One region of the Kluyvera georgiana genome, then DNA from elsewhere that is predicted to be linked to it. Evidence: predicted binding sites of a transcription regulator. Region 1 holds the regulator's gene; the other holds the start of a gene.
What was found. Region 1 encodes Fur, which represses iron uptake genes when iron is present. Its sites were predicted from a motif close to ATAATAATGAGAACNACTATCAA; they were not measured.

Region 1 (15,677 bases):
CGGCGGCCGTATTATCTATTGAAGATGTGGAATGCGGTAAACTCGATGAAATAGATGCGACGGGTTATAACCTGCCGGTATTTATTGCTATTAATAAAGATCAGATCGTTCCGGCTGAATATCTTGCCCGCATTCAAGGGGTATTCGAGCACGATGAAACCCGCAACGATTTCTATGGACGCCAGCTGGAGGCCGCCGCCCACAAGTACGAAGTCAACCTGCGCCCGCCATTCTTCAGTGCGCTGGTGGATTATGTCGCCCAAGGCAACAGTGCCTTTGATTGCCCGGGACATCAGGGCGGTGAATTCTTCCGTCGCCATCCGGCAGGGAACCAGTTTGTCGAGTATTTTGGCGAAACGCTTTTCCGCTCCGACCTGTGCAACGCCGACGTGGCAATGGGTGACCTGTTAATTCACGAAGGCGCGCCGTGCATCGCTCAGCAGCACGCGGCAAAAGTGTTTAACGCCGACAAAACCTACTTCGTGCTCAACGGCACCTCCTCCTCCAACAAAGTGGTGCTCAACGCGCTGCTGACTCCGGGGGATTTAGTGCTGTTCGACCGTAACAACCACAAATCCAACCACCACGGCGCGCTGTTGCAGGCTGGTGCCACACCGGTCTACCTGGAAACCGCACGTAACCCGTACGGCTTTATCGGCGGCATCGACGCCCACTGCTTCGAAGAAGGCTATCTGCGTGAGTTGGTGGCAGAAGTGGCGCCAAACCGCGCACGTAACGAACGCCCATTCCGTCTGGCGGTCATCCAGCTTGGCACCTACGACGGCACGATTTATAACGCCCGTCAGGTGGTGGATAAAATCGGTCACCTGTGCGACTACATCCTGTTCGACTCCGCATGGGTAGGCTACGAACAGTTCATTCCGATGATGGCCGACTGCTCGCCGCTACTGCTGGAGCTGAATGAAAACGACCCGGGAATTCTGGTGACCCAGTCGGTGCATAAACAGCAGGCCGGTTTCTCGCAGACTTCACAGATCCATAAAAAAGATAGTCATATCAAAGGTCAACAGCGTTATGTCCCGCATAAACGCCTCAACAATGCCTTTATGATGCACGCGTCCACCAGCCCGTTCTACCCGCTGTTTGCCGCACTGGACGTCAACGCGCGGATGCACGAAGGGCAAGCGGGCCGCAATATGTGGATGGACTGCGTCTCTAACGGCATCGAAGCGCGTAAGCTGATTCTGGATAACTGCCACCACATTCGTCCGTTTGTGCCCGCCGAGATTGACGGTAAACCGTGGCAATCCTGGCCGACCGAACAGATTGCCAACGACCTGCGATTCTTCCACTTCGTGCCGGGCGAACGCTGGCACGGCTTTGAAGGCTACGCGGAGCATCAGTACTTCGTTGACCCGTGCAAACTGCTGCTGACTACCCCAGGCATCGACGCTAATGGCGAGTACGACACCTTTGGCGTGCCGGCCACCATTCTGGCCAACTACCTGCGTGAACACGGTGTAGTACCGGAAAAATGCGACCTGAACTCAATCCTTTTCCTGCTCACCCCGGCAGAAGATATGGCCAAGCTGCAACAGTTGGTCGCGCTGCTGGTGCGCTTCGAAACGCTGCTGGAATCTGACGCGCCGCTGCAAGAGGTGCTGCCGTCGCTCTACGGTCAGCATAAAGAGCGTTACGCCGGTTACACCCTGCGCCAGCTGTGCCAGGAAATGCATAACCTGTATGCCCGCCATAACGTCAAACAGCTGCAAAAAGAGATGTTCCGCAAATCACACTTCCCGCGCGTCAGCATGAACCCGCAGGAGGCGAACTTTGCCTACATCCGCGGCGAGGTCGATCTGGTACCGCTGTCAATGGCGGAAGGCAAAATCGCCGCCGAAGGCGCCCTGCCGTATCCTCCTGGCGTGCTGTGCGTTGTCCCCGGTGAAATCTGGGGGGATTCCGTTCTGCGCTACTTCAAAGCGCTGGAAGAAGGCATCAACCTGCTGCCTGGCTTTGCGCCAGAACTGCAAGGGGTTTACATCCAGGAACACGACGGTCGCAAAGAAGTGTGGTGCAACGTGATTAAACCTCAGCAGCCGCTGCCAGCGCTGCTGAAAGGGGAGAAATTATGAGCAAAGCCAACAACAAAATGGGGGTTGTTCAGCTCACCATCCTGACGATGGTGAACATGATGGGCTCCGGTATCATCATGCTGCCCACCAAGCTCGCTGAAGTCGGCACCATTTCCATTATCTCGTGGCTGGTCACCGCCGTTGGTTCGATGGCGCTGGCCTGGGCCTTCGCAAAGTGCGGGATGTTCAGCAAGAAATCCGGCGGCATGGGCGGCTATGCGGAGTATGCCTTTGGTAAGTCGGGCAACTTTATGGCCAACTATACCTACGGGGTATCGCTGCTGATTGCCAACGTCGCTATCGCGATTTCGGCGGTGGGTTATGGCACCGAGCTTTTCGGTGCCGCACTGAGCCCCGTGCAAATTGGGCTCGCCACCATCGGCGTGCTGTGGATCTGTACCGTGGCCAACTTCGGCGGCGCGCGCATTACCGGACAGATCAGCAGCATTACCGTGTGGGGGGTCATTATTCCGGTCGTGGGTTTGTGTGTGATTGGCTGGTTCTGGTTCAGCCCGACGATGTACGTCGAGTCCTGGAACCCGCATCACGTGCCGTTCTTTAGCGCGGTCGGTTCATCCATCGCCATGACGCTGTGGGCCTTCCTCGGTCTGGAATCCGCCTGCGCCAACGCTGAAGTGGTGGAAAACCCGGAACGTAACGTACCGATCGCCGTGCTCGGCGGGACGCTGGGGGCGGCGGTGATTTACATCGTTTCCACCAACGTGATTGCCGGGATTGTGCCGAATATGGACCTGGCTAATTCAACCGCCCCGTTCGGCCTGGCCTTCGCGCAAATGTTCACGCCGGAAGTCGGTAAAGTGATCATGGCGCTGATGGTCATGTCCTGCTGCGGCTCGCTGCTCGGCTGGCAGTTCACTATCGCCCAGGTATTCAAATCCTCGGCGGATGAAGGCTACTTCCCGAAAGTGTTCTCTCAGGTTAGCAAGGCGGATGCGCCAGTTAAGGGGATGCTGGTGATCGTGGTGATTCAGTCCGGGCTGTCGCTGATGACCATCAGCCCGTCGCTGAATAATCAATTCAACGTGCTGGTGAACCTGGCGGTAGTGACCAACATTATTCCGTACATCCTGTCGATGGCGGCGCTGGTCATTATCCAGCGTATGGCTAACGTGCCGATGAACAAAGCGCGCATCGCTAACTTCGTGGCCTTTATTGGTGCAATGTACAGCTTCTATGCGCTCTACTCTTCCGGTGAAGAAGCGATGCTGTACGGTTCCATCGTGACGTTCCTCGGCTGGACGCTGTACGGGCTGGTCTCACCGCGGTTTGAATTGAAGAATAAACACGGTTAAGTCTGTGCCGGTGTTGCCGGATGGCGCTTCGCTTATCCGGCCTACAACTACCACGATTATTGGTTGTGTGTAGCCCGGGAAAGGCATATATGCCGGCCCCGGAGCAGCACGGAGCCGATAAAAAAGGGAGCCATTTGGCTCCCTTTTTCTTACCCGTGCAATCAGGCGTTTTTCAGCACTTCGCTAACAATCTCTACCGCTTCTTTCTCAATCTGCTGACGATGCTCAGCGCCGAGGAAGCTTTCGCAGTAAATTTTGTACGCATCTTCCGTACCGGACGGACGCGCAGCAAACCAGCCGTTATCGGTCATCACCTTCAGACCACCGATAGATGCGCCGTTACCCGGTGCAGCGGTCAGGCGCGCGGTAATCGGGTCACCGGCCAGGGTACTGGCGCTGACCATCTCAGGAGAGAGCTTAGACAGCGCCGCTTTCTGTGCGGAAGTCGCGCTCGCCTGCAGACGGTTATAGCTTGGCGCGCCGAAACGTGCCGCCAGCTCGTTGTAGTGTTCCTGCGGGTTCTTACCGGTGACGGCGGTGATTTCTGCCGCCAGCAGGCACATGATGATCCCGTCTTTATCGGTCGACCACGGCGTACCGTCGAAGCGCAGGAAGGAAGCGCCCGCGCTCTCTTCACCGCCAAAGCCAAAGCTACCGTCGAACAGGCCATCAACAAACCATTTAAAGCCGACCGGCACTTCCACCAGCTTACGGCCCAGGTCATTCACCACGCGGTCAATCATTGCGGAAGAGACCAGGGTTTTACCCACGGCAACCTCTTTACCCCACTGCGGACGGTGCTGGAACAGGTAGTTGATCGCTACCGCCAGATAATGGTTCGGGTTCATCAGCCCGGCCGGGGTGACGATACCGTGACGGTCGTAGTCAGGATCGTTGGCAAATGCCAGATCGAACTTATCACGCAGCGCCAGCAGGCCCGCCATCGCGCACTCGGAGGAGCAGTCCATACGGATTGCGCCATCTTTATCGAGGTGCATGAAGCGGAAAGTCTGGTCAACGTGATCGTTAACGATGGTCAGGTTCAGGTTGTAGTGCTTAGCGATACGTTTCCAGTATTCGATACCGGAGCCGCCCAGCGGATCAACGCCCAGCGTCAGACCGGCTTTCTGGATCGCCGCCATATCGACGATATCCGCCAGCCCTTCAATGAACGGCTGCACCAGATCCACTTCCTTCACATGACCCGAGGCCAGCGCCGCATCGTAAGAGATGCGCTTCACGCCGTTCAGATCGGCAGACAACAGCGCGTTAGCGCGGTCTTCAACCACTTTGGTGACGTTGGTATCAGCCGGGCCGCCGTTTGGCGGGTTGTACTTGATACCGCCGTCTTCCGGCGGGTTGTGGGACGGCGTAATCACAATGCCATCGGCCAGCGGGCCGCCTTTCTTGTTGTGCACCAGGATAGCGTTGGAAACCGCCGGGGTCGGCGTGAAGCCATTGTTTTCCTGCACAATCACATCAACGCCATTCGCCGCTAACACTTCAAGCACGGAGATGAACGCAGGCTCAGAAAGCGCGTGCGTATCTTTTCCGACGTAGCATGGGCCCGAAATTCCGTTTTTCGCGCGCTCTTCAGCAATCGCCTGAGCAATGGCCAAAATATGCTTTTCATTGAAGCTGTGACGACCTGCGCTACCGCGGTGACCGGAAGTCCCGAATTTCACCGCGTGTTCCGCATTGCTCACGTCCGGCTGCAGCACGTAGTACTGGGCCGTCAGTTGAGCGACGTTGATCAAATCACTCTGCTGTGCGGGTTGACCCGCACGGGTATGGTTTGCCATTGCCTGGTCCTTCTTATGCAAGGGTTAGATTGTCAGTATTAGATGGTACCGCAAACCTTCTCAATCAATTCCGCCGGGAATTGCATTGACTGCATGATGTGTTCGACCATGCTGCATTTACGGCCCGTGTTGGTATTGGTAATGACCCAGTATGGCGTATCCGGAACCTGTTTTGGTTTCGTCTGATTGCCGTTTTTCAGCAGCGTTTGCTCGTCGGCAGCAAAGTAGACGCGGGTACGGCCATGAAGGGATTCGGTTGCCTCAGCAAACGCATTGTTGTCCAGAGAGTACAGCGTGGCCAGCACCAGCATGAAGCGGTTTACCGCTTTCTTCTGCTCTGCATACTCGTCGGAGAGCAGCAGTTCGCGCATGGCACGGACTTTATCTTTGGCGGATTTAACCGTTTTCACCTCAGCAACGGGGGCAGCAGCGGGCGCCGGAGCGGTAACCGGTTCTGCTTTGACGACCGGCGCGGCAGCGACGGCTGCGGGCTGGGAAGCGGCGGAGAATTTCAGCATACGCCGTAAAATGTCGGACGCGCTCTCGCCAATGCGCAGAGTGTGGGCTGCAATATAGCGATAGAGCTCGTCATCAACTTCGATCGTTTTCATCTTAATCCGGTGCGATAATTTTTCTGAATACAATTCATTGGGATTATAAAGTCAAAACCCAACAGCGGGTAGCGCCAAACCAGGGGCACGGCAAAATTCGGATGAGTTCCTCACTTGCCCCTGAGCGTTAGAATGTTGAACATGATACCCTAACCCGACAATGCGAAAAAAAGAACTTTGCTATGAAATTGAATTTCCGAGCGCAATCTGCACAAAACCTGCACAATAATTCCCCCATCGTTCTGGTCCACGGTCTGTTTGGCAGCCTGGATAACCTGGGCATTCTGGCCCGTGACCTGCTTGCCGATCACGATGTCATTCAGGTCGACATGCGTAACCACGGTTTGTCGCCGCGTTCCGACGACATGAGCTACCCGGCCATGGCGCAGGATCTGCTCGATACTCTCGACGCCAACCAGATTGAGAAAGCCACGTTTATCGGCCATTCAATGGGCGGTAAAGCGGTGATGGCGCTGACCGCGCTGGCCCCGGAGCGCATCGACCGCCTGGTGGCTATCGACATTGCGCCGGTGGATTACCACGTGCGTCGTCATGATGAGATTTTTGCCGCGATTAACGCCGTCACCAGCGCGGGCGTCGCCACGCGCCAGCAGGCGGCCACGGTGATGCGCGAGTATCTGCATGAAGAAGGCGTGATTCAGTTTCTGCTGAAGTCATTTGTTGACGGCGCCTGGCGCTTTAACGTGCCGGTGCTGTGGGAGCAATATCCTCACATCGTCGGCTGGGAAACCATTCCCGCCTGGGAACACCCTGCGCTGTTTATTCCCGGCGGTAACTCACCGTATGTCACCGAAGCCTATCGTGATGATCTGCTGGCGCAGTTCCCGCAGGCGAAAGCGCACGTGATTGCCGGTGCGGGTCACTGGGTTCACGCCGAAAAACCGGACGCCGTGTTGCGCGCCATTCGCCGCTATCTCGCCGAGTGATTAAAAATGCATCGACCGCGCGCCATAATGGCCGTGGTCGTTGGCGTGCGGGTTCCACTGTTGTATGATTGCGCGCTGTCTGCGCCGGGCACCGTCCGGTAGCTTGTTTCCCCGAAGTCACTCAGAACCATGGCAAAAGAACAAACGGACCGTACGACATTAGATTTGTTCGCAAATGAGCGTCGGCCGGGAAGACCCAAAACCAATCCGCTTTCGCGTGACGAACAGCTCCGCATTAATAAGCGTAATCAGCTCAAACGCGACAAAGTTCGCGGGCTTAAGCGCGTCGAGCTGAAGCTCAACAGCGACGCCGTTGATGCGCTCAACGAGCTGGCGGCCGCCCGTGACATGAGCCGCAGCGAACTCATCGAAGAGATGCTGATGAGCCAACTGGCGCTGCTGCACGGGCAAGGGAAAGTCTGAAATATCCCCCAGAACACACTTTCATGTAGCAGAGTGTGCAGTACGGCACGATAGCTGTTTCCGCACGCTTCTCTGTTCTGCTATGATTGCCCTTATCTGTGGGCAATAAGCCACCACCATATCATTAAGTTTCAAGAGGTTATTTTACTCATGGCAATCGTTGGCATCTTCTTCGGTAGCGACACCGGGAACACCGAAAATATCGCAAAAATGATTCAAAAACAGCTTGGTAAAGATGTCGCTGACGTTCACGACATTGCCAAGAGCAGCAAAGAAGACCTGGCAGGCTACGATATCCTGCTGCTGGGCATCCCAACCTGGTACTACGGTGAAGCCCAGTGCGACTGGGACGATTTCTTCCCGTCTCTGGAAGAAGTTGACTTCAACGGTAAGCTGGTCGCCCTGTTCGGCTGTGGCGATCAGGAAGACTACGCGGAATACTTCTGCGATGCGTTGGGCACTATCCGCGACATCATTGAGCCAAACGGCGCGACCATCGTTGGTCACTGGCCAACCGCAGGCTACCACTTCGAAGCGTCGAAAGGCCTGGCCGATGACGACCACTTCGTGGGTCTGGCGATTGACGAAGACCGTCAGCCGGAGCTGACCGCTGAACGCGTTGAAAAATGGGTTAAGCAGGTTGCTGAAGAACTGCACCTCGACGAAATCAAAAACGCCTGATGATATTGAGGCGCGATAACAAATCGCGCCTCATTAATAGGTAAAAGCAATCAAAATAATAGCTACATTTTTTTAACTTTTCAGCGCATACCTGTACAATATCTTCTGATTTAGCGTAGGTTCATCGCTCTGTTTGTCGGTGACGCCTCGTTTTTGAAAGCTTAGTTTACCCAAGCCTTGCTGTTTTCATTTAGCCAGGGTCATTCTATAATGAGACGCATTAAAACGGGTGAATTCTCTGTGATACTTTCGCTGATGGAAGTTAATCGTTTAGCAACAGGACAGATTCCGCATGACTGACAATAATACCGCATTAAAGAAGGCTGGCCTGAAAGTCACACTTCCACGGTTAAAGATTCTGGAAGTTCTTCAGGAACCGGATAACCACCATGTCAGCGCGGAAGACTTATACAAACGCCTGATCGACATGGGTGAAGAAATTGGCCTGGCCACGGTTTATCGTGTTCTGAACCAGTTTGACGACGCGGGCATCGTGACCCGTCATAACTTCGAAGGCGGCAAATCCGTTTTCGAACTGACTCAGCAGCATCACCACGATCACCTGATCTGCCTCGACTGTGGCAAAGTGATCGAGTTCAGCGACGAATCTATCGAAGCTCGTCAGCGTGAAATTGCCGCCAAACACGGAATTCGTCTGACCAACCACAGTCTTTATCTTTACGGCCACTGTGCAGAAGGCGACTGCCGTGAAGATGAACATGCGCATGATGGCGTTGAAAAATAACGTTTCGTGATGCCTGAAAAGCCAGCCTGAAGGTTGGCTTTTTTTATGGGCGCAATCTGATCAATTCGCCTCACCTTGCGTATGGTAAAAGCAACTTTGCCCGTCAGGAAAGCGAGCTTGTCATCCGCCTGCTCCAGCGGAGAGCCAACCCTGTAACGCAAAAAGGGCGGAGAAAACTCTCCGCCCTTTTTGCTATAACAACAATCGCTATTTTGTGGCGTTGTTACTGCGAATTTCCTGCCACATTTTATCGCATTTGGCTTTTACGGCCTGGTCGTTACCGGTACGGGTTGCCTGAATACACTGCTGGTAGTCCAGCACGCGTACGCTTTCCTGATTGGCAAACTGTTCGTGCTGTTTCTCTTGCTTCAGCACGTTCAGTACGCTCTGGCAGGCCTGGATTTTATCCGGATTGCCTTCAGCGGTGTTAATGCACGCGCTGTAGGCATCCTTCAGCTTACTGTCTTCTTTCGGCGCGGATGGCTGAGCGCAAGCGGTAAGGCCAGCGGCCATCAGGGCAACAATAATCAGTTTTTTCATACGATGAGCCTCTTAGCGGCGGCAGAGGCTTCCCCTGCCGCATCATGCATCAGAAAATGGTGAACGGTGCGATAACCATAAATTTCACGTCACGCTCATCCTGGAAGATGTTGCCGTAACCACCGCCCCAGCTCGGGATATCGGAGTGGTTGTCGTACTGAGTGAAGTGCAGTTTGAAGAGGGTACCCTTCGCACGACCTTCCTGTACGGTATACATGGCATCCAGGCTGTATGCAGATTCTCTGATCGTATTGTTTTTGTTGTAGTATGCGTCCGGGTTCATCTGCCAGGTCGCTGGTTTCGCATCCCATGCATAGACGTAGGATGCACCCACTGCCCAGCCAGGAAGATTCCAGTTCTTCAGGTCATACATACCGCCGAAGAAGACCGCTTTTTCACCGTTGGCGTTGAAGTCAGAGCGGTTATCCCACCAGATATCCAGACGACCGTTTGAGGAAGCGTAGGTCGGGGTCATACGCTGCAGGAAGTAGCCCTGCTGACCGTCGGCCTTAACCCAGGTTCCTTCCAGACGGAAGTCGAAAACTTCGTTCAGTTTATAGCCGAAGGTTAACGCCTGCAGCCACGCGGTGCCGTCGTAAATATCGTTCACGCCGTGATCGCTCACTTTGTCACGGGTACCGTAGAACTGGTAGCTGGTGGTCAGCGGGCCGCCAGGGATATCAAATTTGTAGCTTGCTTTGGCGAAGTACTGGTCCACATAACCTTCCGCCTGACCGAATGCCGCTTCCAGCACCAGGTCATTTTTGAAATCGTATTTCGCACCGATAGAGTGCAGGTAATCCACCTTGGTCTTCTTATCATTCTGATAGAAGTTATCCATCTCCAGGTGCCATGGCGCCTTATACTCGTTGGTCCACATGTAGGAGAAGCTCAGCGCGCCGTTGTCGCCGTAGTCAAAGTTTGCCCCGGCTTCCGCGCCCTGGTAGGTACCCGGCATAAAGCTCCAGTGCGGCGCCAGCAGGGTTTGACCGGTTGGCTGAATGTAACCCGCACGCGCCCAGGTTGGGCCAAGTTTAAATTTAGCCGCCGCTTTATACAGGCTGATACCGCTCTTATCGCCGCTGTAATCTTCGCTATAGCCTTTGTTTTTTGACGAGAAGGCAATTTCGTTCGGGTGACCGCTTTCGCTACTTTCGTTCATTTCAATTGCGGTAAACGCCGCAATATCAATACCGAACATGTCAGCCGCATAACCTGACTGGAAGTCGAGGTTGGCGTTCCAGGTGGAGTGAGAAAGGTTGGTTTTATATTTGTCGTGATCGGTCACATCTTTACGGTCACGCTCACGCTGCCAGTAATAGATGCCGCCGGTTAATGTTGAATCATCAATGAACCCTTCTGCCTTCGCTTCCGGAGTCATTACAAAGCCTGACATTGCTGTCACACCGGCGATAGCCAGCGCCAGCGTACTACGTTTGCCACTAAACGTACGCATAGTTATATCCTCTTTGACTTTTAAAAATGCCGCTGCAAAGCAGAAGCAAAAAATAAAACGCTAAAAAAAATGAACTTCTGGAAAAAGGTGTTTCAGTACACTGATAGACTATTTTTCGCGACGCGAATTATCAATCCTTTTCCGCAACAAGAGTGCAGGATTATGACAAAGCGCACATATTTGGTTTCAATGTGTAACGTAATGCGTTGTTAACATTTTTCCGCGCCAGACCTTGCGGGGCCTGAATCAAATGTTAATGAGACCGTTTACATGTCCGGCTTATAACAAAGAGTGTGACAAAAAGAGAAAATCTTAGAGGCAGGAAATTCATATTAATTCGCTACGCGAAACTATAGATCATAGAGGGGATATATCGATGAGCAGCACTTCCATTGGAGGGGGATCAGGATTGGCAAAAAAAAACGCCGCAAAGCGGCGTTTTAAAATTAGCTCGTGACTGGCTTAGCCAACCCAGGTATCACGTAAACCAACGGTACGGTTAAAGACCCGCTTCTCTGCCGTGCTGTAGCGGCTATCGAGGCAGAAGTAACCCTCACGCTCGAACTGGTACGCTTTACCGGCCTCAGCGGCCTGCAGAGACGGCTCAGCATAGCCCTGCTTGATAACCAACGACTCTGGGTTCATCACCGCAAGGAAGTCTTCTGCTGCGCCTGGGTTAGGCACGCTGAACAGACGATCGTAAAGGCGAATTTCCACCGGCAACGCATGTGCAGCGCTAACCCAGTGAATCACCCCTTTCACTTTGCGGCCATCGGCCGGATCTTTGCTCAGGGTTTCAGCATCATAGGTACAGAAGATGGTGGTGATATTGCCTTCGGCATCTTTCTCCACGCGCTCTGCTTTCACCACGTAGGCGTTACGCAGACGCACTTCTTTACCCATCACCAGACGCTTGTACTGCTTATTGGCTTCTTCACGGAAGTCTGCGCGATCGATCCAGATTTCAGCGCTAAACGGCACTTCGCGGCTGCCCATTTCCGGTTTATTCGGATGATTAGGCATGGAAACCATTTCGCTTTCGCCCTGCGGGTAGTTTTCGATAACCAGTTTTACCGGATCGATAACCGCCATCGCGCGCGGCGCGTTTTCGTTGAGATCTTCGCGAATGCAGGATTCCAGCGATGCCATCTCAATGGTGTTGTCCTGCTTGGTCACGCCGATGCGCTTGCAGAACTCACGGATGGACGCTGCGGTGTAACCACGACGACGCAGACCGGAGATGGTCGGCATACGCGGGTCGTCCCAGCCTTCTACGTGTTTTTCCATCACCAGCTGATTCAGCTTGCGCTTGGACATCACGGTGTATTCCAGATTCAGGCGCGAGAATTCGTACTGGCGCGGGTGAACCGGAATGGTGATGTTGTCCAGCACCCAGTCGTACAGACGACGGTTGTCCTGGAACTCCAGCGTACACAGGGAATGAGTGATACCTTCCAGCGCATCGCTAATGCAGTGGGTGAAGTCGTACATCGGGTAGATGCACCACTTGGTGCCGGTCTGGTGGTGATCGGCAAATTTAATGCGGTACAGCACCGGGTCACGCATAACAATGAACGGTGAAGCCATATCGATTTTGGCGCGCAGGCAGGCAGTACCTTCCGCAAAGCCACCGGTACGCATTTTTTCGAACAGCGCCAGGTTCTCTTCCACGCTGCGATCGCGGTACGGGCTGTTTTTGCCCGGCGCAGTCAGCGAGCCGCGGTATTCACGGATCTGTTCCGGCGTCAGTTCATCAACGTAGGCCAGACCTTTATTGATAAGCTCAACGGCATAGGCGTGCAGTTGATCGAAGTAGTCCGAGGAGTAGCGAACGTTGCCAGACCAGTGAAAACCTAACCATTCGACGTCGTTTTTGATCGACTCTACGTATTCGATATCTTCTTTCACCGGGTTGGTGTCATCGAAACGCAGGTTGCACTGACCCTGATAGTCTTTCGCGATACCAAAGTTCAGGCAGATAGATTTCGCGTGGCCGATGTGCAGATAGCCATTCGGCTCTGGCGGAAAACGCGTATGCACCGTGTTGTGCTTACCGGTTGCCAGATCTTCATCGATGATCTGACGAATAAAGTTAGTCGGGCGGGCTTCAGCCTCACTCATCGTGGATTCCTCAAAGCGTAAACAACGTATAACGGAACATGATCTTATAAGCAGCGCCCGGAGACAACTATTAGTTGCACAAAAAGGCGTTCTTCCGATGAATATGGGGGAATTTGCGGCAAAAAAAAGCGGCGGAGGAATTCCCCCGCCGCTTAAGGCATTAATCCACTTTTACTCAGGAGCGATTATTTACCTTTAATCTCATACAGCGGCGTCTGGCCCGCAACCACGTGACCTTCGGCTTTAATCACCAGACCGCCAAAGTCATCGCTGTTGCTGCATACGACCGGGCTGATCATGGAGCGCGCGTTCGCGTTCAGGAAGTCCAGATCCATTTCCAGGATTGGCTGACCTGCTTTCACTTCTGCACCCTCTTCAACCAGTCGGCTGAAGCCTTTACCTTCCAGCGCCACGGTATCGATACCCATATGGACAACGATTTCCGCGCCTTTATCTGTTTCCAGGCAGAACGCATGGTTGGTATTGAAGATTTTCACAATAGTGCCCGCAGCCGGGGAAACCACGATGTTGTCCGTCGGTTTCACCGCAATGCCGTCGCCAACCGCTTTGCTGGCAAACGCTTCGTCAGGCACCTGCTCCAGTGCGACCACATCACCGGTAATCGGTGAAACCAGCGATTCAACCGTTGCGGCATTTGCCACTGCCTGCGGTTTTGCCGCAGCAGGAGCCGCAGCTGGCGCGCTGTCAGCAGAAGCGGCGGCAACCGGGCCACGCGCAACCACTTTCTTCATCGCATCGCCAATCGCTTCTGCTTTCGCGCCGACGATCACCTGGATGGTTTGTTTGTTCAGTTTCACCACGCCGGATGCACCCAGGCGTTTACATACTGCGTCGCTCACCTTCGCGGAGTCGGCAACGGTCAGACGCAGACGGGTAATACAAGCATCAATCGCCTTCAGGTTGTCAGTCCCGCCAACGGCAGCAATGTAGCTGGTCGCCAGTTGATCCAGACCTTCTTCAGTGTTGCTGTTGGCTTCGTTGGTCACAACGTTTTCGTCTTTATCTTCGCGGCCCGGCGTTTTCAGGTTAAACATGCGGATAACCACGCTGAACAGGACAAAGTAGATAACGAAGAACACCAGACCCATCACCACCAGCATCCAGACGTTCTTACTTGCTGCCGGCAGGCTGTACATCAACACGTAGTCGATGGCCCCTGCGGAGAAGGAGAAGCCCGCGTGGATACCCAGCAGCGTCGCAATAAACAGGCTCACACCGGTCAGAATCGCGTGCAGGAGGTACAGAACCGGCGCCAGGAACATGAACAGGAATTCCAGCGGCTCGGTAACACCGGTCAGGAACGCGGTGACCGCAACGGACAGCAGCATACCGCCGACCATCGGACGACGCGCTTTTGGAGCCGCGAAGTACATCGCCAGTGCCGCACCCGGCAGACCAAACATCATGATCGGGAAGAAGCCGGACATGAACATACCCGCGGTGCCGTCACCCGCATAGAAGCGGTTGATGTCGCCGTGGAATACCGCACCCGCCGCGTTGGTGAACTCACCAATCTGGAACCAGGCGATGGTGTTCAGCACCTGATGCAGACCGGTTGGGATCAGCAGACGGTTGATGAAACCAAAGATACCGGAGCCCAGCGCGCCCGCGGAGACGATCCACTCGCCGCCCGCATGGATGGCGTTCTGCACCGGCGGCCACACGTAGCCGAAGATAGCAGCCAGCACCAGACAGAAGAAGCCGGTCGCGATCGGCACGAAACGTTTACCGCCGAAGAAGCTCAGGAAGTCAGGCAGTTTGATACCCGCCCAACGGTTATACACGGCACCACCGACCAGGCCGGTAATGATACCCGCCAGCACACCCATGTTAATGGCTGGGTTGATAGTCACCATTGCTTTGGTCAATACGAAGTAACCTACCGCACCCGCCAGCGCTGCCGCACCCGCGCTGTCTTTCGACCAGCTGGATGCCACACCGATAGCGAAGATTAGCGCCAGGTTATCAAAGATAGACCCGCCCGCCTGCGCAATAAACGCGACGTTGAGTAAATCTGGCTGACCAAATCGCAGCAACAGCGCCGCTACCGGCAGCACGGCGATAGGGAGCTGTAACGCCCTACCTAGTCGCTGGAAAAACCCTAAAATATTCATCTTATTCCCCCTACGAGACCCCGAGACGGCTCATTTAATCTAAGCCATTTTTTTATTGTGCAAAAAAGCATGACACTGCGATGTCTTGTAAACTGCAATCACAACTCTGAGGATATGAGTGTGTGGAAGTTTAATTCGTATCGCAAATTAAACACGTGTTTTTTGTGACTATAGTCACCAAATATTGTTCTCACCACTCCCTTTCACTGGCTAACCACGAAAACTTATTTTATCATTCAAAAAATCAAAACGGATTGCTCCCTATCGATGCAAACAGGTTACGCTTAGAGAGTGCACGGAGACGCCATCCGCCAACTTCTTACATTTTACATTTGAGGTGAAGAATGAGACTGATTCCTCTCGTTAACGCTGAACAAGTCGGCAAATGGGCTGCTCGCCACATCGTTAACCGCATCAACGCATTTCAACCGACCGCGGACCGTCCGTTTGTCCTCGGACTGCCAACCGGCGGTACCCCGCTGGCGACCTACAAAGTGTTAGTCGAAATGCATAAAGCGGGCCAGGTTAGCTTTAAACATGTTGTCACCTTTAACATGGACGAATATGTCGGCCTGCCAAAAGAGCATCCGGAAAGCTATCACAGCTTTATGCACCGTAACTTCTTCGATCATATCGACATTCCTGAAGAAAACATCAATCTGCTGAATGGCAACGCGCCAGATGTTGACGCAGAATGCCGCCGCTATGAAGAAAAAATTCGTTCTTACGGTAAAATCCACCTATTCATGGGCGGCGTGGGCAACGACGGCCACATTGCGTTCAACGAACCGGCATCGTCACTTTCTT
Region 2 (15,677 bases), 1.9 Mb from region 1:
TGGTGATACGGCCATTGTTGTTACGACCACCGGATTTGCTGTTTTTTTCCAGCAGCGGAGCAAAAGGTTTGCCCTTGTGCAGCTCAGGGTTAACCACTTTAACTACGTGGCGACGACCCGGAGATGTCGGTTTACATTTAACAACTGCCATTGTATTACTCCTCCGACTTACTCAGCGCCGCCGACGAAGTCCAGATTCTGGCCTTCCTTCAGGGTGACGTAAGCTTTTTTCCAGTCGCTACGACGACCGATACGCTGTCCGTGACGTTTAACTTTCCCTTTAACTACCAGGGTGTTAACGACTTCGACTTCGACTTCAAACAGTTTCTGCACAGCAGCTTTGATTTCTGCTTTGGTCGCGTCTTTAGCAACTTTGAGAACGATGGTGTTAGTTTTTTCCATCGCAGTAGACGCTTTTTCAGAAACGTGCGGTGCGCGCAGCACCTTCAGCAGACGTTCTTCACGAATCATGCCAGCATCTCCTCAACTTGCTTAACAGCATCAGCAGTCATTACGACTTTGTCGAAGGCGATCAGGCTAACCGGGTCGATACCAGTTGCATCGCGTACGTCAACCTTGTGCAGGTTGCGCGCAGCCAGGAACAGGTTTTCGTCCAGCTCACCGGTGATGATCAGCACATCTTCCAGAGCCATGTCTTTCAGTTTCTGTGCCAGCAGCTTAGTTTTAGGCGCTTCTACAGAGAACTTCTCGACAACGATCAGACGATCCTGACGTACCAGTTCGGACAGAATGCTTTTCAGCGCGCCGCGGTACATCTTCTTGTTAACTTTTTGACTGTGGTCCTGCGGGCGTGCAGCGAAGGTCACGCCACCTGAACGCCAGATCGGGCTCTTGATAGAACCTGAACGCGCACGGCCGGTACCTTTCTGGCGCCACGGCTTTTTGCCTGAACCAGTTACTTCAGCACGAGTCTTCTGAGCACGAGTACCCTGACGAGCACCAGCTGCATAAGCAACAACAACCTGGTGAACCAGCGCTTCGTTGAAATCACGACCGAAGGTAGTTTCGGAAACAGTCAGCGCGCTCTGCGCGTCTTTCAATACTAATTCCATTGCTATCCCCTTACGCCTTCACAGCTGGTTTAACGATCAGGTCGCAACCGGTCGCACCCGGAACACCACCTTTAACCAGCAGCAGGTTGCGCTCAGCGTCAACACGTACTACGTCCAGGCTCTGAACAGTAACGCGTTCGTTGCCCAGCTGACCTGCCATTTTCTTGCCTTTGAACACTTTGCCCGGAGTCTGGTTCTGACCGATAGAACCCGGAACGCGGTGAGACAAGGAGTTACCGTGAGTAGCGTCCTGGGTACGGAAGTTCCAGCGCTTAACGGTACCAGCGAAACCTTTACCTTTAGAGGTACCGGTTACGTCAACTTTTTTAACGTCAGCAAACAGTTCAACGCTGATGCTCTGACCTACGGTGTATTCTTCACCATCTGCCAGACGGAATTCCCACAGGCCGCGGCCAGCTTCTACGCCAGCTTTAGCAAAGTGGCCAGCTTCCGGCTTAGTTACACGGTTAGCTTTTTTAGCACCAGTGGTAACCTGAACAGCGCGATAGCCATCGTTAGCCAGATCTTTGATCTGAGTAACGCGGTTTGCTTCAACTTCGATAACGGTTACTGGGATAGATACGCCATCTTCAGTGAAGATGCGGGTCATACCCACTTTTTTACCGACTAAACCAATCATTGTATCAACCTCTCAATCGCTCGATGACCTGATTAACCCAGGCTGATCTGCACGTCTACACCGGCAGCCAGGTCCAGACGCATCAGAGCATCAACGGTTTTTTCAGTTGGCTCAACGATGTCAACCAGACGCTTGTGAGTACGGATCTCGTACTGATCACGCGCGTCTTTGTTAACGTGCGGAGAGATCAGAACGGTGAAACGCTCTTTGCGGGTCGGCAGCGGGATCGGACCACGGACTTGCGCACCAGTGCGCTTAGCAGTCTCGACGATTTCCGCGGTTGATTGATCGATCAGACGATGATCAAACGCTTTCAGGCGGATACGGATTCTTTGGTTCTGCATGAGACCAGAGCTCCAATTATTTTATAGACGAAATAGTTACTCCTCAAACCCATTACGATTGATGGGAGAGTGTAACCGTTCTTACAGAGTTCCCCAATTGGGAACATTGTCTGGTATCGCTTACGCAGTACCTGGTTCAGATTGAACCGCCTGTCAATATTAGACAAGCCCGCGCATTATACACAAATACCCATGTGAAGCAAGCCGTGTTTATAAATTAATCACCACATCCTGCACACCGTTCGCAAAACAACCTGCACACCTGCAATCTCGTACGGTTGCCTGGATAACGTCTCGCAGTCGCTGAGATTGCCTTTTGCCAACTATGCCCGCGCTTCGCAAACTAAAGTCACTTTTCCCTTCGGACGACACCGATATGATGCTTCTAGCCCTCCCCTTCTTTATGGTTTATACGCTGCTCAGCGGCGCCCTGTGCTGGCATGATGCCCATACCGGTCTGCTGCCAAACCGTCTGACCTGTCCTTTACTGTGGACTGGAGTGCTATTCCAGCTCAGTCTGCATCCGGCGAGTCTCAGCGATGCGCTTTGGGGGATATTTGCCGGCTACGGTATTATGAGCATGTTCTACTGGGGATACCGGGCAATACGCCGCTGTGAGGGCTTAGGGTATGGGGATGTAAAATATCTCGCGGCCCTGGGAGCGTGGCACGGGTGGCAATCATTACCGGTACTGCTTGTTACCGCCTGCGCGATGGCAGGCACTTACATCCTGACTCAGGCTATCTGGAGACGGTCTGCGAAGACAATAAAAAACCCGCTGCCGTTTGGTCCATTTCTGGGGGCTGCGGGTTTTATTATCGCCGGCCTGGCGACGATTAATCTGCAACTTTAATTTGCGACTGCAGGTAATTCTGTAGGCCAATTTTGCCAATCAGATCCAGCTCAGTCTCCAGCCAGTCGATATGATGCTCTTCTTCGGTGAGTATCTCGATCAGCATATCGCGGCTCACGTAGTCATGGACGCTATCAGCATAGGCAATGGCTTCACGCAGATCTTTTGCGCCGTCCAGTTCCAGCTTTAAATCTGATTGCAGCATCTCTTCGACGTCTTCGCCGATATGCAGCTTGCCAAGATCCTGCAGATTGGGGATCCCTTCAAGAAACAAAATACGCTCAATGTACTTATCGGCGTGCTTCATTTCATCAATGGATTCGTGATACTCGATATCATTGAGGCGCATCAGGCCCCAGTTTTTGAACATTCTCGCATGGAGAAAGTATTGATTGATTGCGACAAGCTCATTTCCCAATAATTTATTGAGATAATTTATAATCTTAACGTCACCTTTCATTATATAGACCCTCCGCTTCCACTTATTGAAGCGTAGAACGGCCTACAGGGATGTCAAAAAAGAAATCCGGGCTCAGGCAATCTCTTTGAACTCTGGCATTTGCATTAATTCGTCTTCCATCACCTCTCGAGCCGCACGAACGCACTTACCACATTGATTTCCAATAGGAATACATTTTCTTAATTGCTGGAAAGACTGCGGATGAAACTGGCGCACTGCCTGGCGAATTTTTTTATCGCTGACGCCATTACACAAACAAACGTACATACCTACTCCCGTTCAATTTCTGAACAAAGTGTAAGTGAGAATAATTATGATTACAATACCAGAACGCAAAACGACGAGGAAATATGCGAGCAAATCGTGCGAAATACAGGCGGAATAAAACCATAAAAAGCAAAAAGGGCGCCGAAGCGCCCTTTTTAAGCTCAAAGCTAATTAATCAATAATTAGCTCATTACTTTAGCAACAACGCCCGCGCCAACGGTACGGCCGCCTTCACGGATTGCGAAACGCAGACCGTCGTCCATCGCGATCGGGTGGATCAGGGTAACAACCATTTTGATGTTGTCGCCCGGCATTACCATCTCAACGCCTTCCGGCAGTTCGATGGTACCAGTCACGTCAGTAGTACGGAAGTAGAACTGCGGACGGTAGCCTTTGAAGAACGGAGTATGACGGCCGCCTTCGTCTTTGGACAGGATGTACACTTCAGATTCGAACTTGGTGTGCGGCTTGATAGAACCCGGCTTAGCCAGTACCTGACCACGTTCGATTTCTTCACGTTTGATACCACGCAGCAGAACACCAACGTTCTCACCAGCACGGCCTTCGTCCAGCAGTTTGCGGAACATTTCAACGCCAGTACAGGTAGACTTAGCAGTCTCTTTGATACCAACGATTTCAACTTCTTCGCCAACTTTGATGATACCGCGCTCTACACGACCGGTAACAACGGTACCACGACCGGAGATGGAGAATACGTCTTCGATCGGCAGCAGGAACGGCTTGTCAATCGCACGCTCTGGTTCCGGGATGTAAGAATCCAGGAAGCCTGCCAGTTCGATGATTTTCGCTTCCCACTCAGCTTCGCCTTCCAGCGCTTTCAGAGCAGAACCACGAACGATCGGAGTGTCGTCGCCCGGGAAGTCGTACTGAGACAGAAGTTCACGAACTTCCATTTCAACCAGTTCCAGCAGCTCTTCGTCATCAACCATGTCGCATTTGTTCAGGAACACGATGATGTACGGAACGCCTACCTGACGACCCAGCAGGATGTGCTCACGAGTCTGCGGCATCGGGCCGTCAGTCGCAGCAACAACCAGGATCGCGCCGTCCATCTGCGCAGCACCGGTGATCATGTTTTTAACATAGTCGGCGTGCCCCGGGCAGTCTACGTGCGCGTAGTGACGGGTCGGGGTGTCATATTCAACGTGGGAGGTGTTGATGGTGATACCACGAGCTTTTTCTTCCGGAGCGTTATCGATCTGGTCGAAAGCACGAGCAGCACCGCCGTAGGTTTTAGCCAGAACGGTGGTGATTGCAGCGGTCAGGGTAGTTTTACCGTGGTCAACGTGGCCGATGGTGCCGACGTTAACGTGCGGTTTTGTACGTTCAAATTTTTCTTTAGACACGGCTATATTCCTTACTATAGTGCTCTCCCCTTTGGAGAGAGCACGGGACTTAGGTTTTAATCCTGTGGATTATTTACCACGGGCTTCAATAACGGCCTGAGCAACGTTGTTCGGCGCATCGTCGTACTTCAGGAACTCCATGGAGTAAGAAGCACGGCCTTTGGTCAGTGAACGCAGCTGAGTCGCATAACCGAACATTTCGGACAGCGGAACTTCAGCGTGGATCACAACGCCAGTCACGTTGGATTCCTGACCTTTGAGCATACCACGACGGCGGCTCAAGTCACCGATAACGTCACCAGTGTTCTCTTCCGGAGTCTCTACTTCAACCTTCATGATCGGCTCAAGCAGAACTGGTTTCGCTTTCTTAAAGCCATCTTTGAAGGCGATAGAAGCGGCCAGTTTAAACGCCAGTTCAGAGGAGTCAACGTCATGGTAAGAACCGAAGTGCAGACGAACACCCATGTCAACAACCGGGTAACCAGCCAGCGGGCCAGATTTCAGCTGTTCCTGGATACCTTTATCAACGGCCGGGATGTATTCGCCAGGGATTACACCACCTTTAATGTCGTTGATGAACTCGTAGCCTTTCGGGTTGGAACCCGGCTCCAGCGGGTACATGTCGATAACAACATGACCGTACTGACCGCGACCACCAGACTGCTTAGCGTGTTTACCTTCGATATCGGTAACTTTCGCGCGAATCGCTTCGCGGTAAGCAACCTGAGGTTTACCGACGTTCGCTTCAACGTTGAATTCACGCTTCATACGGTCAACGATGATGTCGAGGTGCAGCTCACCCATACCGGCGATAATGGTCTGGTTAGATTCTTCATCAGTCCATACGCGGAATGATGGGTCTTCTTTAGCCAGACGGCCCAGAGCCAGACCCATTTTTTCCTGGTCAGCTTTGGTTTTCGGTTCTACTGCGATGGAGATTACCGGCTCAGGGAATTCCATACGTTCCAGAATGATCGGCGCATCCGGGTCACACAGGGTGTCACCAGTGGTTACGTCTTTCAGACCGATTGCAGCAGCGATGTCGCCCGCGCGAACTTCTTTGATCTCTTCACGTTTGTTAGCGTGCATCTGAACGATACGACCGAAACGCTCACGTGCAGCTTTCACGGAGTTCAGTACGGTATCACCAGAGTTAACCACACCGGAGTACACGCGGAAGAAGGTCAGGTTACCAACAAACGGGTCGGTAGCGATTTTGAACGCCAGTGCAGAGAACGGCTCGTCGTCGCTTGCGTGACGCTCAGCCGGAGTGTCTTTACCGTCGTCCAGGATACCGTTGATCGCAGGTACGTCAACCGGGGATGGCAGGTAATCAATTACCGCATCCAGCATCGCCTGAACACCTTTGTTCTTGAACGCAGAACCACAGGTTACCAGGATGATTTCGTTGTTCAGAACGCGCTGACGCAGAGCTTTTTTGATCTCTTCTTCAGTCAGTTCTTCACCACCCAGGTATTTCTCCATCAGCTCTTCTGAAGCTTCAGCAGCGGACTCGATCAGGTTCTGGTGCCATTCGTCAGCCAGTTCCTGCATGTCAGCCGGGATATCTTCATAAGTGAAGGTTACGCCTGCGTCTTCTTCGTTCCAGTTGATGGCTTTCATTTTCACCAGGTCAACAACACCGGTGAACGCTTCTTCAGCGCCAATTGCCAGCTGCAGCGGAACAGGGTTCGCGCCCAGACGGGTTTTGATCTGACCAACAACTTTCAGGAAGTTAGCGCCCATACGGTCCATTTTGTTAACGAACGCGATGCGCGGTACTTTATACTTGTTAGCCTGACGCCATACGGTTTCAGACTGTGGCTGAACACCACCAACTGCGCAGTAAACCATTACCGCACCGTCAAGAACACGCATGGAACGTTCTACTTCGATGGTGAAGTCAACGTGCCCCGGGGTGTCGATGATGTTTACGCGATGCGGTTCATACTGCTTAGCCATACCAGACCAGAATGCAGTAGTTGCAGCGGAAGTGATGGTAATACCACGTTCCTGCTCCTGCTCCATCCAGTCCATGGTAGCGGCGCCGTCGTGAACTTCACCGATTTTATGGTTTACACCGGTGTAGAACAGAATACGTTCGGTAGTAGTGGTTTTACCGGCGTCGATGTGCGCACTGATACCGATGTTACGGTAGCGTGCGATGGGTGTTGTACGAGCCATTTGATTCCTCGTTTATCTTTTTAGGCGTTCAGTTAAGTAACCCAAAGCGGGCAGCTTCGCTGAAGCGCCCGCCTGGTGACTAATACTCCGAAGGGATTACCAACGGTAGTGTGCGAACGCCTTGTTGGCTTCTGCCATACGGTGAACGTCTTCACGTTTCTTAACTGCAGTACCTTTGTTTTCTGCAGCGTCAGAAAGTTCGTTCGCCAGGCGCAGAGCCATGGATTTATCACCGCGTTTACGAGCAGCTTCTACGATCCAACGCATTGCCAGAGCATTACGACGAACCGGACGAACTTCAACTGGTACCTGATAAGTAGAACCACCTACGCGGCGGGATTTAACTTCTACAGTCGGGCGAACGTTTTCGAGAGCGACTTCGAAAGCTTCCAGTTCATTTTTACCAGAACGCTGAGCCAGGGTCTCCAGCGCGCTGTATACGATTGATTCTGCAGTAGATTTTTTACCATCTACCATCAGGATGTTAACAAATTTAGCCAGCAGTTCTGATCCGAACTTAGGATCCGGCAGGATTTTACGCTGACCAATGACGCGACGACGTGGCATGGAAATACTCCGTTGTTAATTCAGGATTGTCCAAAACTCAAAGAGTTTAGTTTGACATTAATATAAAACGTTTGGCCTTACTTAACGGAGAACCATTAAGCCTTAGGACGCTTCACGCCATACTTGGAGCGAGCTTGCTTACGGTCTTTAACGCCGGAGCAGTCAAGCGCACCACGAACGGTGTGGTAACGAACACCCGGAAGGTCTTTTACACGACCGCCACGGATCAGGATCACGGAGTGCTCCTGCAGGTTATGACCTTCACCACCGATGTAGGAGGTAACTTCAAAACCGTTAGTCAGACGAACACGGCAAACTTTACGCAGTGCGGAGTTCGGTTTTTTAGGAGTGGTAGTATATACACGAGTACATACGCCACGTTTCTGCGGGCAGGCTTCCAGTGCAGGCACGTTGCTTTTTGCAACTTTGCGAGCACGTGGTTTGCGAACCAGCTGGTTAACTGTTGCCATTAAATAGCTCCTGGTTTTAGCTTTTGCTTCGTAAACACGTAATAAATCGCCTCATATAATATGAGGACGCGAAATTTTAGGGCCATGCCGAAAGGGTGTCAAGAAATATACAACGGTATGGCATTACCAGGTCATTTGAGCCGGGTGTTTTACCGTTAACCTGACGAAGTCAGTATAGCTGACCATGATGACATCGCTCGAAATTTGAGCACAAAGACCGCGCGCCTGCACATCTACATTCAACACATGGATGGATATGGGGGCAGCGCGCAGGATTTCAAGAAAGTGGCTGTTTTCCACCGCCGCGAGCACACCGTCAGCAAGCAGCAGCAAATCATCACCTTCTGCCATCAGACGGATCATACCCGCAATATCGGAATGCCAGGGAGAGGTACTGAGCGTATGCAGCATAGAGGCCTCAAAAGCGCAGAATGACGTCGTAGCCATTAAGCCGTTCACGCAGGGCATTCGGTTCTAACGGTTCCACGTCAGCGACAAATGCCGTATCAGCCGCCAGACCGCGTTCACGCATTGATGCGGCGCAGATCCAGCAGTTTTCAATATCGTAGAGCGCCAGCAGCTTGAAAGTGGCGATGTAGTCACGCGCCAGAATAACGCCGGGTGCCTGCTGGCTGAGCAGTTGAAACACGCCGTCGCCAATGAAAAAGACGCCAAGGTCTTCGCTTAATGCCGACGTCGCCAGCAGCGCATCCAACCCTTCACGGCCTGCAGCGCTGCCGTGAGGGGCGCTGGAGAAAACAAATGCGACGTGTTTCATCAGAACTGCACCATTCGATCGCAGGTTAATGCGGCTTCGGCCAGCGAACCCAATCCGCTCAGCGAAAAGCCCGGCTGTAGGTTAGACGTTGGCAGACCAAGCTGCCCAGCTTCCGTTTCGTCGGTCACGCCTCTACGGAGCGCGGCGGCGACACAAATATGCAGCGCCACACCGTGCGTATCATGCAGTGATTGCCATGCACGAACCAGATCAAACTCATCGCTGGCAGGGGAACTCAGCTGATTGGCGTTGTATACCCCTTCACGATAAAAAAATACACAGGCTATCTCGTGACCTTCAGCCAGCGCCGCCTGCGCAAACAGCAGCGCGCTGCTGGCCTGCTGCGTGCCATAGGCTGGCCCGGTCACCATCAGAGCAAAACGCATTACTTATCTTGCCCCAGGAAATCGCCATTCTTGAACTGACGAATATAGAGGTACACCGTGTGTTTGGAGATGTTCAGGCGATCGGCCACCTGGTTGATAGCATCTTTGATGTCGAAGATGCCTTTCTCGTAAAGGTTAAGCACGATCTGGCGATTTTTGGCGTTATTGGAAACGTTGCGATCGGCATTGACCTCTTCGATAGTGAACTCCAGCGTCTGGGTCACCAGATCCTCCACCGATGAGGCGAAGTTAACCGCAGAGCCCACTTCCGGCGTCTCTGGCGGGATAAAGGTGTTCATGATCTGTGAGAACGGCACATCGAGGTTCATGTTGATGCACAGCAGGCCAATGACGCGCTGATCGCGATTACGGATGGCAATAGTGACCGACTTCATCAGCACGCCGCTTTTGGCGCGAGTAAAATAGCATTTGGAAACGCTGCTATCCGCCCCGGTCATATCATGCAGCATACGGAGCGCGAGATCGGTAATCGGCGAGCCGATTTTCCGCCCGGTATGTTCACCGTTTGCGATGCGTATTGCCGAACATTTAAGATCCTGAAGTGAATGCAGCACGATTTCGCAGTGGGAACCAATGAGCATCGCCAACCCGTCCACCACCGCTTCGTAGGATTTAAGAATATCAAAGTCGGTCTGATCGAAAGGACGTTGATCCAGTAAATCAAGTTCACTGGTTTCGTTGGTTAAAAGCGACCTGGACATGAAAAAAAGCACTCCTTTTCAGGAGCCTGTCGTTATGTTGTCAGGGCAGGCTCATCACTATTAGGGGCATCTAAAGTAATACAGCGCATAAGGCGCTTTCCAGCATTAATTATATCCTGCCGATAATAAAAAGCCGCCGCCCAGTGGGCGGCGGCTGTCTGACTCTTATTTTTTGCTCGCTTCAGCGGCCTTATCTGCCGGTGCGGCTTCAGGCTGCGCTTCAGCTTTCGGTGCCGGTTTCACGTCTAACAGTTCAACGTCGAAGACCAGGGTCGAGTTAGCCGGGATACCCGGAACGCCGGTTTTTCCGTATGCCAGATCCGGTGGGATAACCAGCTGAATTTTACCGCCTTTCTTGATGTTCTTCAGGCCTTCGGTCCAGCCCGGAATGACACCATCCAGACGGAAGGAGAGCGGCTCACCGCGGGTGTAGGAGTTATCGAACTCTTTACCGTCGATCAGCGTACCCTTGTAGTTAACAACCACGGTGTCGCTGTCTTTCGGTGCTTCGCCGGTACCTTCTTTCTCTACTTTAAACAGCAGGCCGGTTTTAGAGGTTTTCACATCCTTCTCTTTGGCAAACTTGTCGCGGTAGGCTTTGCCTTTCGCTTCGTTATCAGCCGCGTCTTTTTCCATCTTCGCCTGAGCGGAGGTCTTCACGCGAGTTTCGAAAGCCTGCAGAGTTTGTTCAATTTCCTGATCGGACAGCTTGCTCTTGTCAGCAAAAGCGTCCTGAACGCCGGCAATTAGCTGGTCTTTATCCAGTTTGATGCCCAGTTTTTCCTGTTCTTTCAGAGAATTTTCCATGTAACGACCCAGCGATGCGCCCAGCGCATAGGCAGATTTCTGGTCGTCATTTTTGAATGCAGCTTTGCTTTCTGCTGCCGGGGCCGCTTTCGACGCCGCGTCAGCTGCGAAGGTCAGAGGCGCATTCAGTGCAACGGCCATTGTGGTTGCCAGAAGCGTTACTTTAAACAGTGATTTCATCCATCTCTCCAGGGCCGGGGCCTCTCGCCCCATGTTAACTAAATGAGAAGCGTACTATAAAACGTTGTAGAGGAAATCTACATACGAACGCTCCTGATATCGACCCTTTTCAGACTCTTTTTGTTTAAATTAGTTTCCGCTCACGAACGGCAGTGCTGCATGCCAGGGTAAAGTTGCGTAGAATCCGCCACGTCAGAAACGCTTTTGGCGATAACCGAGTAGAGAGAGACATCATGCAGGAAACGACTATCGAAGCGCGTCTGGAGGAGCTTGAAAGCCGGCTGGCCTTCCAGGAGATCACCATTGAGGATCTCAACCAGACGGTGACCGCTCATGAAATGGAGATGGCCAAACTGCGAGAGCATCTGCGTCTGCTAACGGAAAAACTCAAAGCCAGCCAGCCGTCACACATCGCGTCGCAGTCTGAAGAGACGCCGCCACCCCATTATTAAGACGTAAAAAAAGCGGGTTTCCCCGCTTTTTTTGTCTCTGTCGTTCGTAAGAACGAGAGGGATTAGTGGCAGCCGCAGCCGCCGTGGCCTTTACCGCCACCGCCGCAGCAGCCTTCGCCGCCGTGGTCATGACCGTGGTCGTGGCCGTGACCGCCGCAGCAACCGTCTTCACCGTGATCGTGATGATGATCGTGCGCGCCGTGAACGTGGCCATGAGCCAGTTCTTCTTCGGTTGCTTCACGGATAGCCACAACTTCAACGCTGAACTTCAGGTTCTGGCCAGCCAGCATGTGGTTACCGTCAACCACAACGTGGTCGTCTTCAACTTCGGTGATTTCAACCGGTACTGGACCCTGGTCGGTTTCAGCCAGGAAGCGCATGCCAACCTGCAGTTCATCAACGCCCATGAAGACGTCTTTAGGAACGCGCTGTACCAGGTTTTCGTCGTACTGACCGTAAGCGTCGTTAGCTTGAACAGCAACGTCGAATTTATCACCAACATCGTGACCGTCCAGCGCATTTTCCAGGCCGGAGATCAGGGAACCGTGACCATGCAGGTAGTCCAGCGGTGCACTTACCGGAGACTCATCAACCAACACACCGTCTTCTGTACGTACCTGATAGGCCAGGCTGACCACCAGGTCTTTTGCTACTTTCATGATATCTCCTGAGCATGGGAATATTTTAGTGGCGCAGATTGTAGCGGAATTCTACACCCGTGTACCCATAAGCTTAAAAAAAGACAGCACGGATCGCTACTCCGGATGAAAAATCCCGATCACTTGTTCCTCTTTGCGCACGTGATCGCGCGCTTCTTTATCCGCTTCACGCATCTGGTGCCCGCACTTAACGCATTCAACCACATCGATATTATTCTCGCGCCACATCGCCATGGAATCCTGCGCCTGACACGACGGGCATTTTGCGCCCGCGATAAAACGTTTACGTATCGCCATGCTTCACCTTCTATTCAAATTCGTCCCAGCCGTCCAGCTGCCGTCGCTCTTGTTGCATCTCACGCTGGAAGATCTCCTCCAGCTCCCGCCGCGCTTCCCGCACGCGCGAAATTTGTTGAGTATCGCTGTGGACCGGCATGAGTTCGCGCAGCATGCGCATGTCCAGGCGCTTAAAGTGCAGCTGCGCGCGCTGTGCCTGATGCGGGTGCATCCCGGTCGAGATCAGCGCTTTACGCCCCAGTTCCAGCGCGCTGGAAAAGGTCTCACGAGAAAACTGTACCACGCCCGCCTGCAGCAGTTCGTGCGCCTCCACACGTCCCCGTGCACGCGCCATAATGTTCAGATGCGGGAAGTGCTGCTGGCAGATTTCCACCAGCTTCATGGTATCTTCCGGTTCGTTGCAGGTGATGACGATCGACTGTGCCTGTTCGGCCCCCGCCGAGCGCAACAGCTCCACCTGCGTAGCGTCGCCGTAATAAACCTTGTAGCCGTATTTGCGCATCAGGTTGACCGCGCTGATATCGCGCTCAAGTACGGTAATGCGCAGCTTGTTGGCCATTAGCAAGCGGCCAATCACCTGACCGAAACGGCCAAAGCCCACCACGATCACCTGCGGCTTGTCATCTTCCACCCACGGCGCTTCATCTTCTTCCTCCGGGCCGTTAAAGCGTCGCGAGAGCACCCGATCCACTATCTTCATCAGTAGCGGCGTGGTCATCATCGACAACGTGACCGTCACCAGCAGCAGCGACATCTGGTCACCTTTGAAGACTTTGAACGACGAGGCGGCAGAAAAGAGCACGAAGGCAAACTCGCCGCCCTGGCTCAGCACACCGGCAAACTGCATGCGCTCCGCACTGCGCATCCCGTTGAGGTGCGCCAGCAGATACAGTACCAGGGTCTTCACCGCCACCAGCAGCGCCACGCAGCCCACCACCAATAACAGATGGCTGTAAAGCACGCCGAGATTCAGCGACATGCCCACCGAAATAAAGAACAGCCCCAACAGCAGCCCTTTAAACGGCTCGATGGCAATTTCCAGCTCGTGGCGATATTCGCTTTCCGCCAGCAGCACGCCCGCAATAAAGGTCCCCAGCGCCATCGACAGGCCCAGCGCATCCATAAACAGCGCAGAACCGAGGACCAACAGCAGCGTAGCCGCGGTAAACACTTCACGTACGCCAGAGCTGGCGATAAAGCGGAACACCGGGCGCAGCAGGTAGCGTCCGCCAATCAACATGCCGCCGAAAGCCAGCACCTTCAGGCCAACGGCCTGCCAGTGGACATGATCGTCCCCGGCCCCCGCCAGCAGCGGCACCAGCGCCAGCGCCGGGATGACAGCTAAATCCTGAAACAACAGCACCGAAAAGCCGAGCTGCCCGGCTTCGCTGCGGTTCATCCCCTTTTCGCGCATCAGCTGCAAGGCCATTGCCGTCGACGACATCGCCAGACCGATCCCACCGATCGCCGCCGCCTGCCACGAGAAGTTGGTTAGCAGCAGCAATCCGCCGAGGATCGCCGCGCTGAGCATGACCTGCGCGGCGCCAATGCCAAAAATGGGTCGCCGCAGCTGCCAGAGCTTGGCGGGATTCAGCTCCAGTCCAATGATAAACATCAGGAACACAACGCCCAGCTCGGAGAAGTGAAGAATTTCGTCAACGTCGCTGATAAAGCCCAGTCCCCACGGGCCAATCGCAATCCCCGCCAGCAGGTAACCCAATACCGCGCCGATGCCCAGCCTTGCGGCTAACGGCACCGCCGCCACCGCCGCGAAGAGAAACAGCACCCCCGCCAGTAATAAATCGGAGCCTTCCATCATCGCCCTCCTGCCACAATCGGAGCCGCCAGCCAGTCAGCATAAGCTTTGGCGTGATTTGCCAGTTCATCGGGCGGCTGACGTCGCGCCCAGTACACAATAATTGGGCTCATCCAGTGCATATGACACATGGCAGCGGTCAGCTCAAACGGGCGCAGGATATCGCTCATCGGATAGCGGTTCAGGCCATCGTGACGATAGGCGCTTTCCGGCTCGCCGGTGGTGATCACGCTACGCCAGTACTTTCCCGCCAGCTGGTTTCCCCCTATACCGCTGGCAAAGCCACGGCTTAGCACGCGGTCGAGCCACTCTTTAAGCAGCGCAGGACAGCTATAGGTATAAAGCGGATGCTGAAAGACGATAACGTCATGCTCGCGCAGCAGCGCCTGCTCGCGAGGGATATCAATAAAAAAGTCCGGATAGTGCGCGTAGAGATCGTGCACCGTGACGTTGCTTAACTGCGAAGCCGGCTTAAGCAAAACCCGGTTAGCTACCGAGTCCTGTGATTCCGGATGGGCATAGATCAGCAATACTTTCGCCGTCTGCGTCATTATTCCCCTCCCGGGCGTCAATCACATCCTCTTTCTGGTAGCGGGACGCAACCTGAATGATTTTGTGTATAGTCATCGTTTTGGGCTACCATTGCGGCCCGGTCTAGCGATTCGCTTACCACATTACATTACCACAATGACAATTTAACATATTCAGAACATACGGCGCCTTATGATTGTTTTCTCCTCGTTACAAATTCGTCGCGGCGTGCGTGTCCTGCTGGATAACGCATCGGCCACCATCAACCCAGGGCAAAAAGTCGGCCTGGTGGGGAAAAACGGCTGCGGCAAATCCACGCTGCTCGCGCTACTGAAAAACGAGATAAGCGCCGATGGCGGCAACTTTACCTATCCCAGCAGTTGGCAGTTGGCGTGGGTAAACCAGGAAACCCCTGCGCTGCCCCAGCCAGCTCTGGATTATGTCATTGACGGCGACCGTGAATTCCGCCAGCTCGAAGCCCAACTAAACGACGCTAACGAACGCGATGATGGGCACGCCATTGCCACCGTTCACGGCAAGCTGGACGCGATCGATGCATGGACTATCCGCTCTCGCGCCTCCAGCCTGCTGCACGGTCTGGGCTTCAGCAATGAACAGCTCGACCGCCCGGTCAGCGACTTCTCCGGCGGCTGGCGTATGCGCCTCAACCTGGCGCAGGCGCTGATCTGCCGCTCCGACCTGCTGCTACTCGATGAACCCACCAACCACCTCGATCTCGATGCGGTTATCTGGCTGGAACGATGGCTCAAAAGCTATCAGGGCACGCTGATTCTGATTTCCCACGACCGCGATTTCCTCGACCC

Region 2: a site for Fur is predicted at 3,672-3,694, ahead of bfd (bacterioferritin-associated ferredoxin). Genes of this name have one in related genera too.

Annotation. Positions count from the first base shown of each region.
Region 1 covers NZ_CP158865.1:3,486,855-3,502,531, forward strand. Annotated here, with positions in the region: gene speF (ornithine decarboxylase SpeF) at 1-2,096, shown strand, start outside; gene potE (putrescine-ornithine antiporter) at 2,093-3,409, shown strand; gene pgm (phosphoglucomutase (alpha-D-glucose-1,6-bisphosphate-dependent)) at 3,571-5,211, opposite strand; gene seqA (replication initiation negative regulator SeqA) at 5,250-5,822, opposite strand; gene ybfF (esterase) at 6,005-6,769, shown strand; gene ybfE (LexA regulated protein) at 6,899-7,192, shown strand; gene fldA (flavodoxin FldA) at 7,343-7,873, shown strand; gene fur (ferric iron uptake transcriptional regulator) at 8,166-8,618, shown strand; gene chiQ (ChiQ/YbfN family lipoprotein) at 8,826-9,158, opposite strand; gene chiP (chitoporin ChiP) at 9,208-10,614, opposite strand; gene glnS (glutamine--tRNA ligase) at 11,077-12,735, opposite strand; gene nagE (PTS N-acetyl glucosamine transporter subunit IIABC) at 12,921-14,870, opposite strand; gene nagB (glucosamine-6-phosphate deaminase) at 15,215-15,677, shown strand, end outside.
Region 2 covers NZ_CP158865.1:440,338-456,014, reverse strand. Annotated here, with positions in the region: gene rplB (50S ribosomal protein L2) at 1-151, opposite strand, end outside; gene rplW (50S ribosomal protein L23) at 169-471, opposite strand; gene rplD (50S ribosomal protein L4) at 468-1,073, opposite strand; gene rplC (50S ribosomal protein L3) at 1,084-1,713, opposite strand; gene rpsJ (30S ribosomal protein S10) at 1,746-2,057, opposite strand; gene ABTW00_RS02125 (prepilin peptidase) at 2,437-2,910, shown strand; gene bfr (bacterioferritin) at 2,894-3,370, opposite strand; gene bfd (bacterioferritin-associated ferredoxin) at 3,443-3,637, opposite strand; gene tuf (elongation factor Tu) at 3,820-5,004, opposite strand; gene fusA (elongation factor G) at 5,074-7,188, opposite strand; gene rpsG (30S ribosomal protein S7) at 7,285-7,755, opposite strand; gene rpsL (30S ribosomal protein S12) at 7,851-8,225, opposite strand; gene tusB (sulfurtransferase complex subunit TusB) at 8,349-8,636, opposite strand; gene tusC (sulfurtransferase complex subunit TusC) at 8,644-9,003, opposite strand; gene tusD (sulfurtransferase complex subunit TusD) at 9,003-9,389, opposite strand; gene ABTW00_RS02075 (helix-turn-helix transcriptional regulator) at 9,389-10,111, opposite strand; gene fkpA (FKBP-type peptidyl-prolyl cis-trans isomerase) at 10,277-11,098, opposite strand; gene ABTW00_RS02065 (protein SlyX) at 11,332-11,550, shown strand; gene slyD (peptidylprolyl isomerase) at 11,613-12,209, opposite strand; gene ABTW00_RS02055 (YheV family putative zinc ribbon protein) at 12,306-12,506, opposite strand; gene kefB (glutathione-regulated potassium-efflux system protein KefB) at 12,517-14,322, opposite strand; gene kefG (glutathione-regulated potassium-efflux system ancillary protein KefG) at 14,322-14,873, opposite strand; gene ABTW00_RS02040 (ABC transporter ATP-binding protein) at 15,046-15,677, shown strand, end outside.